Linked DNA regions of Bdellovibrio bacteriovorus. The protein of the gene in region 2 interacts with the protein of the main gene of each other region in a pairwise test. Links are inferred from orthologs where the notes say so. Each region holds a gene or a part of one and is shown on either strand. Other genes may lie near its edges.

Region 1 (6,112 bases), on a different replicon or contig from region 2:
ATGGTGAAATAATCTAAAACTTCTTTTAAATCCCAATTATTTTTAGGCAGTTGTGGGTGGTCTTGAAAGTAACGTTTTAAACCACGAAGAAGATAGAAGGCCACACCTGCGCCACAGAGGTATCCCAAATCCGAAAGGCAATCCCCTTGATTGGGGTTCACGACAACATAAGCGTCCGGAATAGAATCCGCCGGCAAATGGTGATCCGTTAAGATGACATCAATGCCTAATTCCTTAGCTCTTGAAACGGCCGCATGGGCGGTGATCCCGACATCGACCGTGATAATAACCGTCACCCCTTGACGATGAAGTTCTTCCACCGCGGCCACGTGAAAACCGTAACCTTCGGACAAGCGTTTGGGTTGGTAATGCTGAACGCGAGGGAATCCCAAAGCAAGCATCCCCGTCTTCAAAAGAGCTAGACCTGATGTTCCGTCTAAATCGAAGTCGGCATAGATGCAGATTTTTTCGTTATTCAAATACGCCTGACCCAGGCGCTCAAGAGCTTGAGACATCCCCTTCATCAAAAGAGGATCTTTCAAGTCCGCGAGCTTGGGGAAGAGAAGTTTTTCTACATTCCCCGAGTCTTCAAACCCCCGGGCCGCAAGAATCTTTCCGATCAGAGAGGGCCACCCTCCTCCCACTTGAGAAGGAGCCTGGACTTCTCCGGCTGATTCGCGCGACTTCCATAAAGGGTTCATTTTAATCCTTAAGCTCTAGCTGCTTTAGTCGCAGACTTTCTCATGGCACCCAATTTTTCCATCGCCATAACCAGCGGAGCGGCTACGTAAATAGAAGAATAAGTACCGAAGAACACACCCACGCTGATCGCAAAGGCGATGTCTTCAACTGTGCCATCAGCAAAGATGTACAAGCAGATTGCAGAAACGAATGTGGAACCTGAAGTGATCAAAGTACGAATCAACATCTCATTGATAGATCTGTTAATGATAAACTTTGACCCTTTGTCGGTTGAATGGCCTTCAACCTCACGGATACGGTCAAATACGACGATGGTGTCATTTAAAGAGAAACCAATCAACGTCATGATCGCAGCCAAGATGGCCACATTCACTTCTTTACCCACCAAGTTGAAAACGGCCAATGTGATAACCGCATCATGGAATAAGCAAAGAACCGCGCCCGGCGCATATTTATAGTCAAAGCGCAAAGCAACGTAGATCAAGATCACTAGCAAGCAGTAAAATACCGCTAGTAAACCGTTACGTTTTAGTTCCGCCCCCACTTGAGGTCCGACGGTGTCAACACGGCGGATGTCCGGATTGCTCGCCGCAAAAGTTTTCGTGATAGATTCACGAATGACAGTTAAGTCTTTATTTAGGATTTCATTGGTTTCTTTATCCGTGGCACCTTCACGACCTTGGAAACGAATGATGTATTCATTTCCCTCACCGAAAGATTGCACGCCAACATCTCCAAGATTTAAAGAAGTCACCGTGTCACGAACCTGTTCAATCGTCACACCCTGATCAAACTTCACCTGAATCTCGGTACCACCTTTAAAGTCGATACCATAATTCAAACCCGCGACTGCAAGGTAAATCAAAGAAGCCACTGTCAAAATTAAAGAGATTCCGCCGAAAAGCCACGCTTTACCTACGAAATCAAAACGTCCATATGAGTTTTCGTTAAATACGCTCATTTACATCACCAACTATACAGCAATTTTTTTAAAGTTAAATTTGTAGACCATGTTATCCACGATAACTTTGGACACAAACACGTTCGCAAACAACGATGTGATGATACCGATTAACAATGTAACGGCGAAACCACGCACCGGGCCTGTACCGAAGTACAATAAAACCACGGCGGTAGCGGCTGTCGTTGCATTGGCGTCGATGATCGCCGACATCGCACGGCTGTATCCTTCTTTGATCGCCACTTGGATGCCATGGCCCATACGAATTTCGTCACGAATACGTTCATTAATAAGAACGTTCGCATCGACCGCAAAACCAATTGTCAAAGCGATACCCGCAATACCTGGCAATGTCAGTGTGAAACCCATTGAAGTCATCAAAGCAAAAAGTGACAAAATGTTCACCGCTAGTGAAAGAGAAGCCACCGCACCCATGGTCTTATAATAGACAAGCATGAAAAGAACGATCAAAGCCGCCCCGGCATAAGCCCCCATCATCGCTTTATGTAAAGCATCTGCTCCCAATGTAGGACCTACACGACGCTCTTCAAGCTGCTCTAAAGACGCTGGCAAGGCCCCCGCACGAAGAGATGTTGAAATCATCTTTGCTTCATCCATGCTCTTATTACGATCACCGGTAGAACCCAAAGTGATCACCGCACTGCCACCCGCAATACGATCACGGATGCTGGGTGCTGATTTGACGATTTTATCCAAAACGATCGCCATTTGCTTACCCACGTTGTTACCTGTTAGGTCGGCAAACTTCGCTGCGCCAGCGGCGTTGAAGTTCAGTGACACTTGAGGGGCGCCGTATTGGTCATACCCAACAAAGGCGTCATCCAAAGAGCCCCCACCAAGATCCGTGTCTGTTCTAAGTAAATGAGGAATGGCCCCCGCATCGATAGTCGTTACGTTGCCCGCTTTTTCAAAGTACACAGCGGTTTTTTCAGGGATTTTGCCTTTAAGATCTTCGTTGATCTTCGCGACGTACTCCGAATACTTCATTGACTGCAAATTATAGTTCCCGGCTTTTTCAGCTTCGTTGACTAGATTTTGTAAAGTCGCTTGCTGCATGCTAGTATCCACGATCATGAAATCCAATTTAGCCGTGGTATTGATCAACTGTTTTGCTTTTTCAGCATCGGCCATACCCGGTAATTGAACTAGGATGCGGTTTGCACCTTGTTGAGAAATCGAAGGCTCTGCCACCCCGAATTCATCGATACGATTACGGATGGTTTCGATGGCTTGTTGAATAACGCGATTTTTATAGTCATTCAAATACGCATCAAAGTAGCGAGCCAAAATAGTTGTGTCGGTTGAGCTTACAACCTGCAACTGCGTCGGATGTTTATCGGCGATGAATTTTTCAACAGCCGCCTTATCAGAGGCTTGAGCTACCACGAAAGTGATTTCGCCGGCTTCTGGTTTTTCAGATTTGATGTCAGCCACTTTGACGTTTTCTTTCGGCATTTCAACTTTTAAAGCCGCAATCAAGCGGTTGGTGCTTTCACGAACAACGCCGTCTACGTCAACACCCATTACAAGGTGCAAACCACCTTGAATGTCCAAGCCATAGTTGAGCTTTTGCTTGCTTGGCCACCATGAGTTTTCACCAAAGCTTACTACATTCGGCACCACCCAAACAAGTGCCGCCGCGATTCCTAAAGCCGCGAGAATCGATCTCCAACGAAGTCCGTCCATTATTTCTTTTCCTCTTGTGTTGCTGCTTTCTGAGATGTTGCAATCTGACTGCGAAGCATTTTCACGCGCACGCCGTCAGCAATTTCCAAAGTCACGAATTGGTCCGTGATACCTTCAATGCGGCCTAAAATGCCCGATGAAGTCACCACCTCGTCCCCACGTTTCACTTCCGTCAAAAATTTCTGATGATCTTTTTGGCGTTTGGATTGGGGGCGAATAATAAGGAAGTAAAAAATAACAAAGATAAAGATAAACGGCACAAACATTTCGAAGGCCGAGGGCTGAGAGCCAGTCGCGGTTTGCGCGTGAGCTGTAGATACAAGAAGTCCGTTAAACATGAGTCCTCCAATTTGAACGATGACATAAAAATTCATCATTATTATTAGGAAGAATCAATATTTAAGTCGAGTTGCCATTTTTAAGAGCAGCCCTGGCGCGATGCGCCGGGGATCACTTCAGAGCGCTGCACAGCTGCATTTGCGACCCACCCCATCAGGACTTAATAAGGAAACTTCGCTCCTTTGCACCATACTTGATATTTAGCCTCTTGAAGTACGCTTTGCACCGGCGCCAGTAAACTGAGCCAGAAGGGTTGAGCGTTTGCTTCGCCTGTCTGAACCCAAACCGGAACGGTCTCCGGAGTGCCGTAATTATTTTGCACCAGATCTTTCATCACCGGCAGATCTGCGGGCGTAATGGGTTTTCCCCAAGTAAAGCCGCAAGCCCGTTCCCAGGTCACACCTATATCTGCGGAATTTTCAAATCGTGGCAAAGAAAAGAAATGCCTAAAGTTCCACTGCTCTTCAAGCTGGTAATACCAAACATCGTTGCCGGCATAAACCGCCTTTACGGTTGAGGCTAATTCCGTCCCCGACATAAATTTATAGTAAGCACCGACCGGTAGATTATCAAAGCGATCCGAAAATGCCGCCGAGTTTAGCAGTCGCACCAGGGATGAAGACCATGTTCCCCGTGCGGCTCGGAATATAGCTTCGTGGATCACTAGAGCTGCTTGATTGTCGTTATCTAATTTTTCCCACAGCTCGGCATTAACAACGTAAAAAGGATCTTCGGGCACGACCTTCGCATTTTGAATGGCGATTTGTTCTTTATGGCAGCCCGCCGGTAAAAAAGGTTCTAAAGAATCTTCCACATCGCGAAGGGCAATACCGCTGATGAACTTTGCTTCCTTAAAAAAAGTATTTGCGTTGTAATCCACGGTCGATGCGCGAACCGGATCAAGTCTTTTAAGACGTGCGATAGCGATTTGAATTTTCTGCTTTACGGTCAACTCCGAGCTTCCCAAGGATAACTTAAATCCACGGAGCTTATCGGCCTCATAGATATCTAAAAGCAGGACCGTGTTTAGAGCAGGACACACCACCACGTCACCACCGTTTCCCACGGTGCCACCGCCGCCCCCCGGATCAGGTGCCGCATTCCCAGACAAAGCCCCAAGGACCAAAATGACTAGAAGCAGTGCTTTCATCTTCCTCCCGAAGCATTCCCAAATGATCGGAGCAAACCTATTGCGTTCGGGTCTTTATTGTCAACGCATGGGAACGCCCGTTGTGACACCACGTGTTCTCCACGCACAACGTTGCGGTGAACACTATGTGACTCCCCCTCTTGAGCTGAGAGCCTCCGGTTCCATATCATTTCTTCCAGGTGAGCAATTATATCGAACTTTTAAAAAATGAATATCAAGCCAGAAAATCGCAGAATAAGGCTTATTCTGAAAGGGCCTTTGCTCGCCAACTGGGACTTTCGGCAAGCTTTTTAAAAATGCTTTTCCAAGGCCAGCGCCATCTTAGCAAAATCCGGGCGGCTTCTGTGCTTAAACGTCTTCCGTGGGATGAAGAGCGTAAGAATCAATTTCTATCTTCCGTTTACGAACTGACATCGCAAACACAGAAACGTCCCCGCGGAAAAGCGATCCTGAATATGGAAAAGTGGTCCGAGCTCCCCTGGTATTATTTCGCGATAGTTGAGGCTTTTAAACTTCACGGGGGAAATAGAGCCCCACGCGAAGTGCAAAACAGTTTAGAAATTTCGGATCAAGATTTTCACACGGCTCTTGAGCAGCTGACCTTGTTAGGCCTTTTAAAGGCTCATGACCGCGGCTCCTATACGCCGGCAAAAAATTACGAAGTCGATCCCGCGCTGGGGCCCGCCTTAGAATCGTACCATCAACAATTGTTAGATCGTGCGAATAAAGCCCTTCAAACCACCCCCGCTTATTCCCGGGATTTTCGTGGCGTGACCCTGGCTTTTAATAAATCAAGGACGGTCGAAGCCAAGGCCTTTATCAAAAGATTTCATGAGGCCTTTGAAGATCACTTTCGCAGCGACGAGGCGGACGCCGTTTACCAACTGTCGACGTCTTTTTTTAGAATGGATAAAAAATAAAACTCAGAAGTCCTTTTTGTTCAGCTTAAAAAAACTTGTATGGAGCTGATAGATCGCATCCGCCTCTTTAGCGGAAAATCTTCGTTCAAACTCGCTGACACATTTATCTAAGAATTTTTTTGCCTCGCCTATGCGAGACTTTTCAATGGCTAACGTCAAGCCCCGGAAGTCTCGATTTTCAAATGTTTGAGCCTCGAGGGATTTGATGGCCAAAGTGAGCATTTGGCGATGATACCCACGAATGGCTTCAGAAGGCATCGAGGGCACCTCATAGGCCCCCAAATGACTAAAGAAACGTCCTTCTTTTACCACAAGCATATTTTTTTCAACTAG
Region 2 (6,309 bases):
TTTTCGGTGACGACAAGCTTTTCTGACGGCAAGCGCACCGGTTTTGCTCCCGCGATGGGACTTTCCAAAAATGCCACCGCAATATCCCCTTGAATTTTACTGTAGGTATTTACAGAACCTCGGGCATTCTGAACCTTGAATCTGTCACTCTTAACGACCTTGACTATTTTTTTAATAATGTATTTTCCGTGTTCCTTAGAAAAAAAACGCACTCCCACGGAGTCAAATCGAGAAGGCTCATCACTAAAGCAGTGCGCGGCCGTGAGTATTGCGCGAGGAGCAATGACGGTCCCCGTGCAACCCGGGTTCATCCATGACGGATCTTCCTGATTATAACTCACGACGCTGAAAGTGGACTTCGATATAGGATTATCGGGTTTGACGGCGTTTCCCTGATATACAACGGAGTGAGCCATGCTTTCAGATTGTTGAGGTTCTAACTTAATGTTGGGTACGACCATAGCATGAGCTACAAAACTTTTACTCAACAGTACCGCCAACAAAATCACCAATGATCGACTCATTTTAGGCTCCTCATTCGACGCCACTATATCAAAAGCTCACCTCAAGTTCGCCTGTTACTTTTCTGACGTTGTGACGATCTTCGGCTCTCCAGATTCAATCTATAGGACCTGGCTTCGGCGGTAGGATTCTGTGACAAAAGGCAGCGACCTCAAAGATGCTCTTCAATAAAAACCGAGGTACATTAAGGCCATCGAATTTTCGGAGGAAGCATGAACGACAACAAAGCCACCCTTGAAGAAGCGAACGCAGCCATCTCTAAAGGAAACTTTGAAGGGTTTTTGGAATTTTGCGTGGACGATATTATCTGGAATATGATTGGCGATGAATACCTTAAGGGAAAAGAACAAGTCCGTGCTTGGATGAAAAAGACTTACTCTTCACCGCCTGACTTTAATGCGGCCTCCTGGATCATCCAAGGGGATGTACTGGCAGTCGAAGGTGACATTACAATTAAAGACACAAATGGAAAGTCTGTTCATTCGAAGTACTGTGACGTTTGGCGATTCAGGGGTGGGAAAATGGCAGAGCTCAATGCTTATGCCGTCGAGATCAAGCATTTAGCATAGGAGGTTTTAATGGCTAATCAAAATCCGCGACAAGAAAACACTCGTTAGCCTAGTCTCACCTTTTCGTCAGAGATGAGCTTTAAAAAAGGATCCTGTGTTATCTCTTCGGGAGTCGACCTTTAGATGGTCTGCGCGACTGGATTTGAACCAGCGACCTCTTGCACCCCAAGCAAGTGCTCTACCAAGCTGAGCCACGCGCAGATCGTTTTATAATTTATTAATCAAACATATGACGAATGCGGCGAATATCACTGATCAGATTTTCAACCGAGTCGTTCATGTTATCTAGCTTATGAATCACTTGGCTCATGTCTTTTTCTTTGCGGACATGGGCTTTGAGTTCTTTCATTGCGTTTCGAGCACCTTCAATCGAAAAACGATCACGGTGCAAAAGTTTGCGGATCAAAAGCGCATTTTCCACGTCTTTACGCGTGTACATGCGTTGATTATTAGAAGCTTTTTTAGGCTTAAGAATATCAAACTCGGTTTCCCAATAACGAAGAACGTATTGTTTGATACCAAGAATTTCGGCCACATCGCCGATTTTAAATCCCATCTTATCCGGAATAGCGTTGATCTCTTCCAACAGCTTGTCATCACAAAGCATCGCGGGAATAGAAAGAGGCGCCGAAGCTGTCAAAGGCATTTCCTTTTCCGCTTCTTCGATGAAATCCAAGTGACTGTCCCCTAAAGCTAGCTCCATTTGGGCGCCGTCAGAATCTGACGACGTTTCAAGATCTGCTTCGAGGACTTCAGGATTATTCATTGTCGTCGTAATCGTCATCGTCATCATCCTCATCTTTTAAGTGAGCATACTCTTCACCATTCAACATCGCCTTCAAGACTTGAGACGGACGGAACGTAAGAACGCGACGAGCGGAGATTTTGATTTGCTCACCCGTTTGCGGGTTGCGACCAATTCTTTCGTTTTTTCCACGAACGACAAAGTTACCAAAGCCCGAGATTTTAACTTTATCCCCGTTTTGCAAAACGTCTTTTAAAGTGTCAAAGCAAAGCTCAACAAGTTCAGACGCTTCCTTTTTCGAGAAACCGATCTTTTGATAGACGTTCTCTACGATATCGGCCTTAGTCACAGTTGATTTACCTAAGTTTTGGCCCGCCATAATTAGTTTACTCCGTTATATAAGCAAAGCGTATCAACATATTGATACTTATCAAGAATTTATCGCACCGAAAGATTAAAATTCTTCTTTAAGCTTTCAAGCACCTTTCCTGTCGTCTCATTGATCTGCGCATCCTGCAGTGTGGCATTTTTGTCTTGCAACCAGATACGGATAGCGACGGACTTCTTATCCGCTTCCATCTTTTCACCTTCATACAAGTCAAAAACATCCACATTCACCAATAACGGCGCTCCCGCCTTGCGAATGTCTTTTAAAACATCGCCGACCTTCAATGATTTCGGCATCACAAACGCGAAATCACGCTCCACCACTTGGAACTTAGAAATACTTTGAATGCGATACGGACGAGGTTGACCCTTATAAAGTTGATCTAAATCAAGCTCTGCCAAAGCGGCAGGCACACGGATTTTATTGTCATCCAGTAACACCGGATGAAGAGTTCCGATAAAACCCACTTTTTTACCTTCAACCAAAAGCTGCGCGAACTGACCTTGATGCAAGAATCCTGGAACTTCAGCTTTATTGGCCGGCATCACCCAGGTGTACGATCCAATATTTAAAGACTTCAACAAAACTTCAACCGTTGCTTTAAGTTCAAACACCAACGGAGTTTCTAAAGACTTCGTCCAAAGATTTTCAGATCTTCCCCAAGCAATCATCGCCAAACGAGAGTTTTCTAAATACCCGCCATCTTCTTTGATTGAAAAAGCATTGCCGATCTCAAACAAGCGACCCGCCATATTGCCAGCGTGGAAGTTGTAGTTCATGTTTTTAAATAAACCAAAACTTAAAGACGTGCGCATCACGTCCATTTCTTCGTTTAAAGGATTCATCAAACGAATCTCTTTAGCCGAAGCCGTTAAACCGGCGGCTTTAAGTGATTCCAATGAACCCAAGAATGCTTTTTCCGCTTTAGATCCCACAAACGCAAAGTTAAACGCTTGCTGGAAGCCTTCGGCACGAACCAGTTCACTGGTCGTCCGATTGAGCATAAAGGCTTTATCATGAGCCGAAGGCATTTCTTTAAATTCAGGCAGAGCTTCTGGAATATGCTCATAGCCATTTAAGCGCGCATATTCTTCGACCAAATCCATGTCTTGTTCCAAGTCAAAACGGAAGGTCGGTGGCAAAACTGAAAAACCGTTGCCGGATTTTTCAACCTGACACCCTAAACGCTTCATAAAATCGACAAACTTAAGTTCTTCAGCCTCATAACCTAAGCGGTCACTGACTGTTTGGATATCGATACTGACCTTGGCTTTTTTCACGGGATTTGGATAGAAATCATGAGGGTCGCCAAAGGCTTCCCCGCCCGCGACTTGCAAAATCAACTGCGTCGCACGGTTTAAACCGCGCAAAGCCCCGTCTGGATCCACGCCCCGAGAAAAGCGGTATCCCGAATCCGTATCAATTCCGTGAGAACGCGAAGTTTTTCGCGCACTCATTGGCAAAAAGTAAGCGGCTTCCAAAAACACATTGGTAGTTGCTTCAGAAACGCCCGAGTTTTTGCCACCCACAACGCCCGCTAAACACACCGGACGATTCGCATCGCGAATGGTCAGCTCTTCGCCCGTTAAAGTGATATCTGTCCCATCCAGCGTGGTGAATTTCTCGCCTTTCACGGCTTTATCAACGATGATTTTCTTTCCACCGATATCGGCAGAATTAAACGCATGCAAAGGCTGCCCCAATTCCATCATCACGTAATTAGTCACGTCGACGATGTTATTGATAGAATTCATGCCCACACTTTCTAAGCGTTTCACCAGCCACGATGGCGAAGGACCGACTTTGACTCCCTTGATGTATCTGCCCGTGTAACGAGGACACATATCAAAAGCTTTTACTTCTAAAGCGATTTCTTTTTTGGTCGAGCCTGAAGATGTTTTTGGCTCTACAACCGGAGATTTTAATTCCTTACCAAACAAGCACGCCACTTCGCGGGCTAAGCCAAAATGACTTAAACAATCCGCGCGATTCGGCGTTACTTTTAATTCAAAAGTAATGTCATCATAACCCGCGTATTCCGCGTAAGGTTTTCCAACCGGCGCATCCGCAGGCAGGATCGCAATCCCGTCAGATTCTTTCGCTAAGCCCAGCTCTTTTAAAGAGCACAGCATTCCCGCAGAATCAACACCACGCACGGCTGCTTTTTTAATCGCAAAATTCCCGGGCAAAACCGCCCCTGGTAAAGCCACGATCACGCGATCCCCGGTTTTGTGATTTTGCGCTCCGCAAACGATTTGGTGAACAACACCTTCGCCCGTGGACACACGACACAAAGAAAGTTTATCGGCGTTAGGATGTTTATCTTTTTCTAAGATATGCCCCACCACCACGTGATGAAAATCCTTCGCGCGATTGGTGATTTCTTCAACCTCTAAGCCTCCCCGAGTTAAAGCTTCCGCTAAAACATCCGGGTTTTGGAAGAACTCCGTCACATCTACATAATCTTGAAGCCACTTTAAGCTGATTTTCATTTTACAAACTGCCTTAAAAATCTAACATCATTTTCGGGGAATAAACGAATATCTTCGATGCCGTATTTAATGATCGCCATGCGCTCAATTCCAAAACCAAACGCAAAACCTTGCCACTTTGGATATTCAATTTTCGCCGCTTGGAACACTTTGGGATTTACCAAACCACAACCACCGATCTCGATCCAACCTGATTGTTTACACAAAGAACACCCTTTGCCTTTGCAAATCGGACAAGAGCAGTCCACTTCGGCTGAAGGTTCAGTGAACGGGAAAAAGCTCGGGCGGAAACGAGTTTTCAGACCTGGCCCAAAAAACTCTCGCACAAAAAAGCTGATCGTCCCTTTAAGATCCGCCATAGAGACTTTCTCATCCACGCACAAAGCTTCAATCTGATGAAAGTTCGGCAAGTGAGAGATATCACTGTCTGAACGAAACACCGGCCCTGTACCAATCACGCGCAGGGGAAGTTTTTCGGTTTCTAACGAATGAATCTGGATGGGGGATGTGTGCGTACGCAAAACATGCGATTTATCGATATAAAATGTGTCTTGCATATCACGCGCGGGATGGTCCGCCGGGATATTGAGAGCTTCAAAGTTATAATAGTCCTTTTCGATCAGGGGTCCGGTGCGGATGCTGTACCCAAGGCGCGCCATCACGGTGAAGATCTCTTCGGTCACGATGTGCACGGGGTGCTGAGTGCCCTTAAAACGGCTCATCGCTGGCAAAGTCATGTCGATTTCTTCAGCGGCCATTTTGCTTGAAATCTCTTTTTTCTTTAAAGCTTCTTCAGCCTCTGTATAGGCCTGCTCTAAAAGGGCCTTCACCTCATTCACTTTTTTTCCAAAAAGGGGTTTCTCTTCCTTAGGAAGAGAGGCCATCTCTTTCATGATTTCGGTTAAGGAACCGCTTTTTCCCAGGTATTGGACCTTCAGGTCATAGAGTTCTTTAGAGCTAGGAGCCGCTTTAATGGCTGTCAGTGCTGCGTCTTTGATAGATTCTAGTTTGGTCGTCGACATAGGGTCTCATAATCACCCCAGAACCTCGTATTTTCAAGGTTTTAGCTTTTACACACGGTGCAGAAAAAAGCTTGAGCTTTCATATCTTTAGTCCTATGGTGACCCGGCTCTTTATGGCGCATAAGAATAAAACCAATTACAGTCCCTACAAAGCTCGTCAAGAGGCCAAACACAAGGCCATGGGCACTGATCCGTCCCTACTCCGGCAGAGCCGGAGTGAATCAGGCCAAGGACGCCATAAAAAACCTGAAACCATCTATGAACTGCCAGAAGCCAATGACCGACTTGCTGATGTTTTCCGCAATCATGGGTTTGATATGGTTTCCCATTCGCAACGCCAACAATTAGCGCACTTTTATCGCCTTTTGATGTTGAATCAGGAAAAAGAGAACTTCACGCGTTTGCTCAAACTTCGCGATGTCGCCATTAAACACTTTATCGACTCGATCATCATTTTAAAACACACTGAACTGCAGTTCCCATTGCTAGATGTTGGCACCGGCCCGGGCTTTCCGGGGATTCCGCTTAAAATCATGTTCCCTGAAGAACAAATTCTTTTAGGAGAAGGTGT

Evidence for each region.
Region 1: the proteins of pheT (region 2) and secD interact in binary tests that used the Escherichia coli proteins (3 or more experiments, as listed by UniProt). The link is inferred for Bdellovibrio bacteriovorus from one-to-one orthologs.

Annotation. Positions count from the first base shown.
Region 1 is NZ_LUKE01000003.1:24,765-30,876, reverse strand. What follows is about bases 1,024-3,947. They hold secD (protein translocase subunit SecD), read right to left. Parts: upstream 3,371-3,947; coding sequence 1,676-3,370; downstream 1,024-1,675. Other genes in these bases: AZI86_RS12560 (hypothetical protein), read right to left, coding at 3,870-3,947; yajC (preprotein translocase subunit YajC), read right to left, coding at 3,370-3,708; secF (protein translocase subunit SecF), read right to left, coding at 1,024-1,663. Outside these bases: single-stranded-DNA-specific exonuclease RecJ, read right to left, coding at 1-701; more of secF, read right to left, coding at 710-1,023; more of AZI86_RS12560, read right to left, coding at 3,948-4,859; AZI86_RS12555 (TIGR02147 family protein), read left to right, coding at 5,039-5,779; AZI86_RS12550 (TIGR02147 family protein), read right to left, coding at 5,783-6,112. UniProt on the Escherichia coli protein: Part of the Sec protein translocase complex. Interacts with the SecYEG preprotein conducting channel. SecDF uses the proton motive force (PMF) to complete protein translocation after the ATP-dependent function of SecA.
Region 2 is NZ_LUKE01000002.1:202,638-208,946, forward strand. The notes cover bases 1,996-5,116. They hold pheT (phenylalanine--tRNA ligase subunit beta), read right to left. Parts: upstream 4,717-5,116; coding sequence 2,275-4,716; downstream 1,996-2,274. Other genes in these bases: AZI86_RS11465 (integration host factor subunit alpha), read right to left, coding at 1,996-2,185; pheS (phenylalanine--tRNA ligase subunit alpha), read right to left, coding at 4,713-5,116. Also shown: AZI86_RS11445 (trypsin-like serine protease), read right to left, coding at 1-524; AZI86_RS11450 (nuclear transport factor 2 family protein), read left to right, coding at 735-1,091; AZI86_RS11460 (MerR family transcriptional regulator), read right to left, coding at 1,309-1,875; more of AZI86_RS11465, read right to left, coding at 1,850-1,995; more of pheS, read right to left, coding at 5,117-5,738; AZI86_RS11480 (16S rRNA (guanine(527)-N(7))-methyltransferase RsmG), read left to right, coding at 5,852-6,309.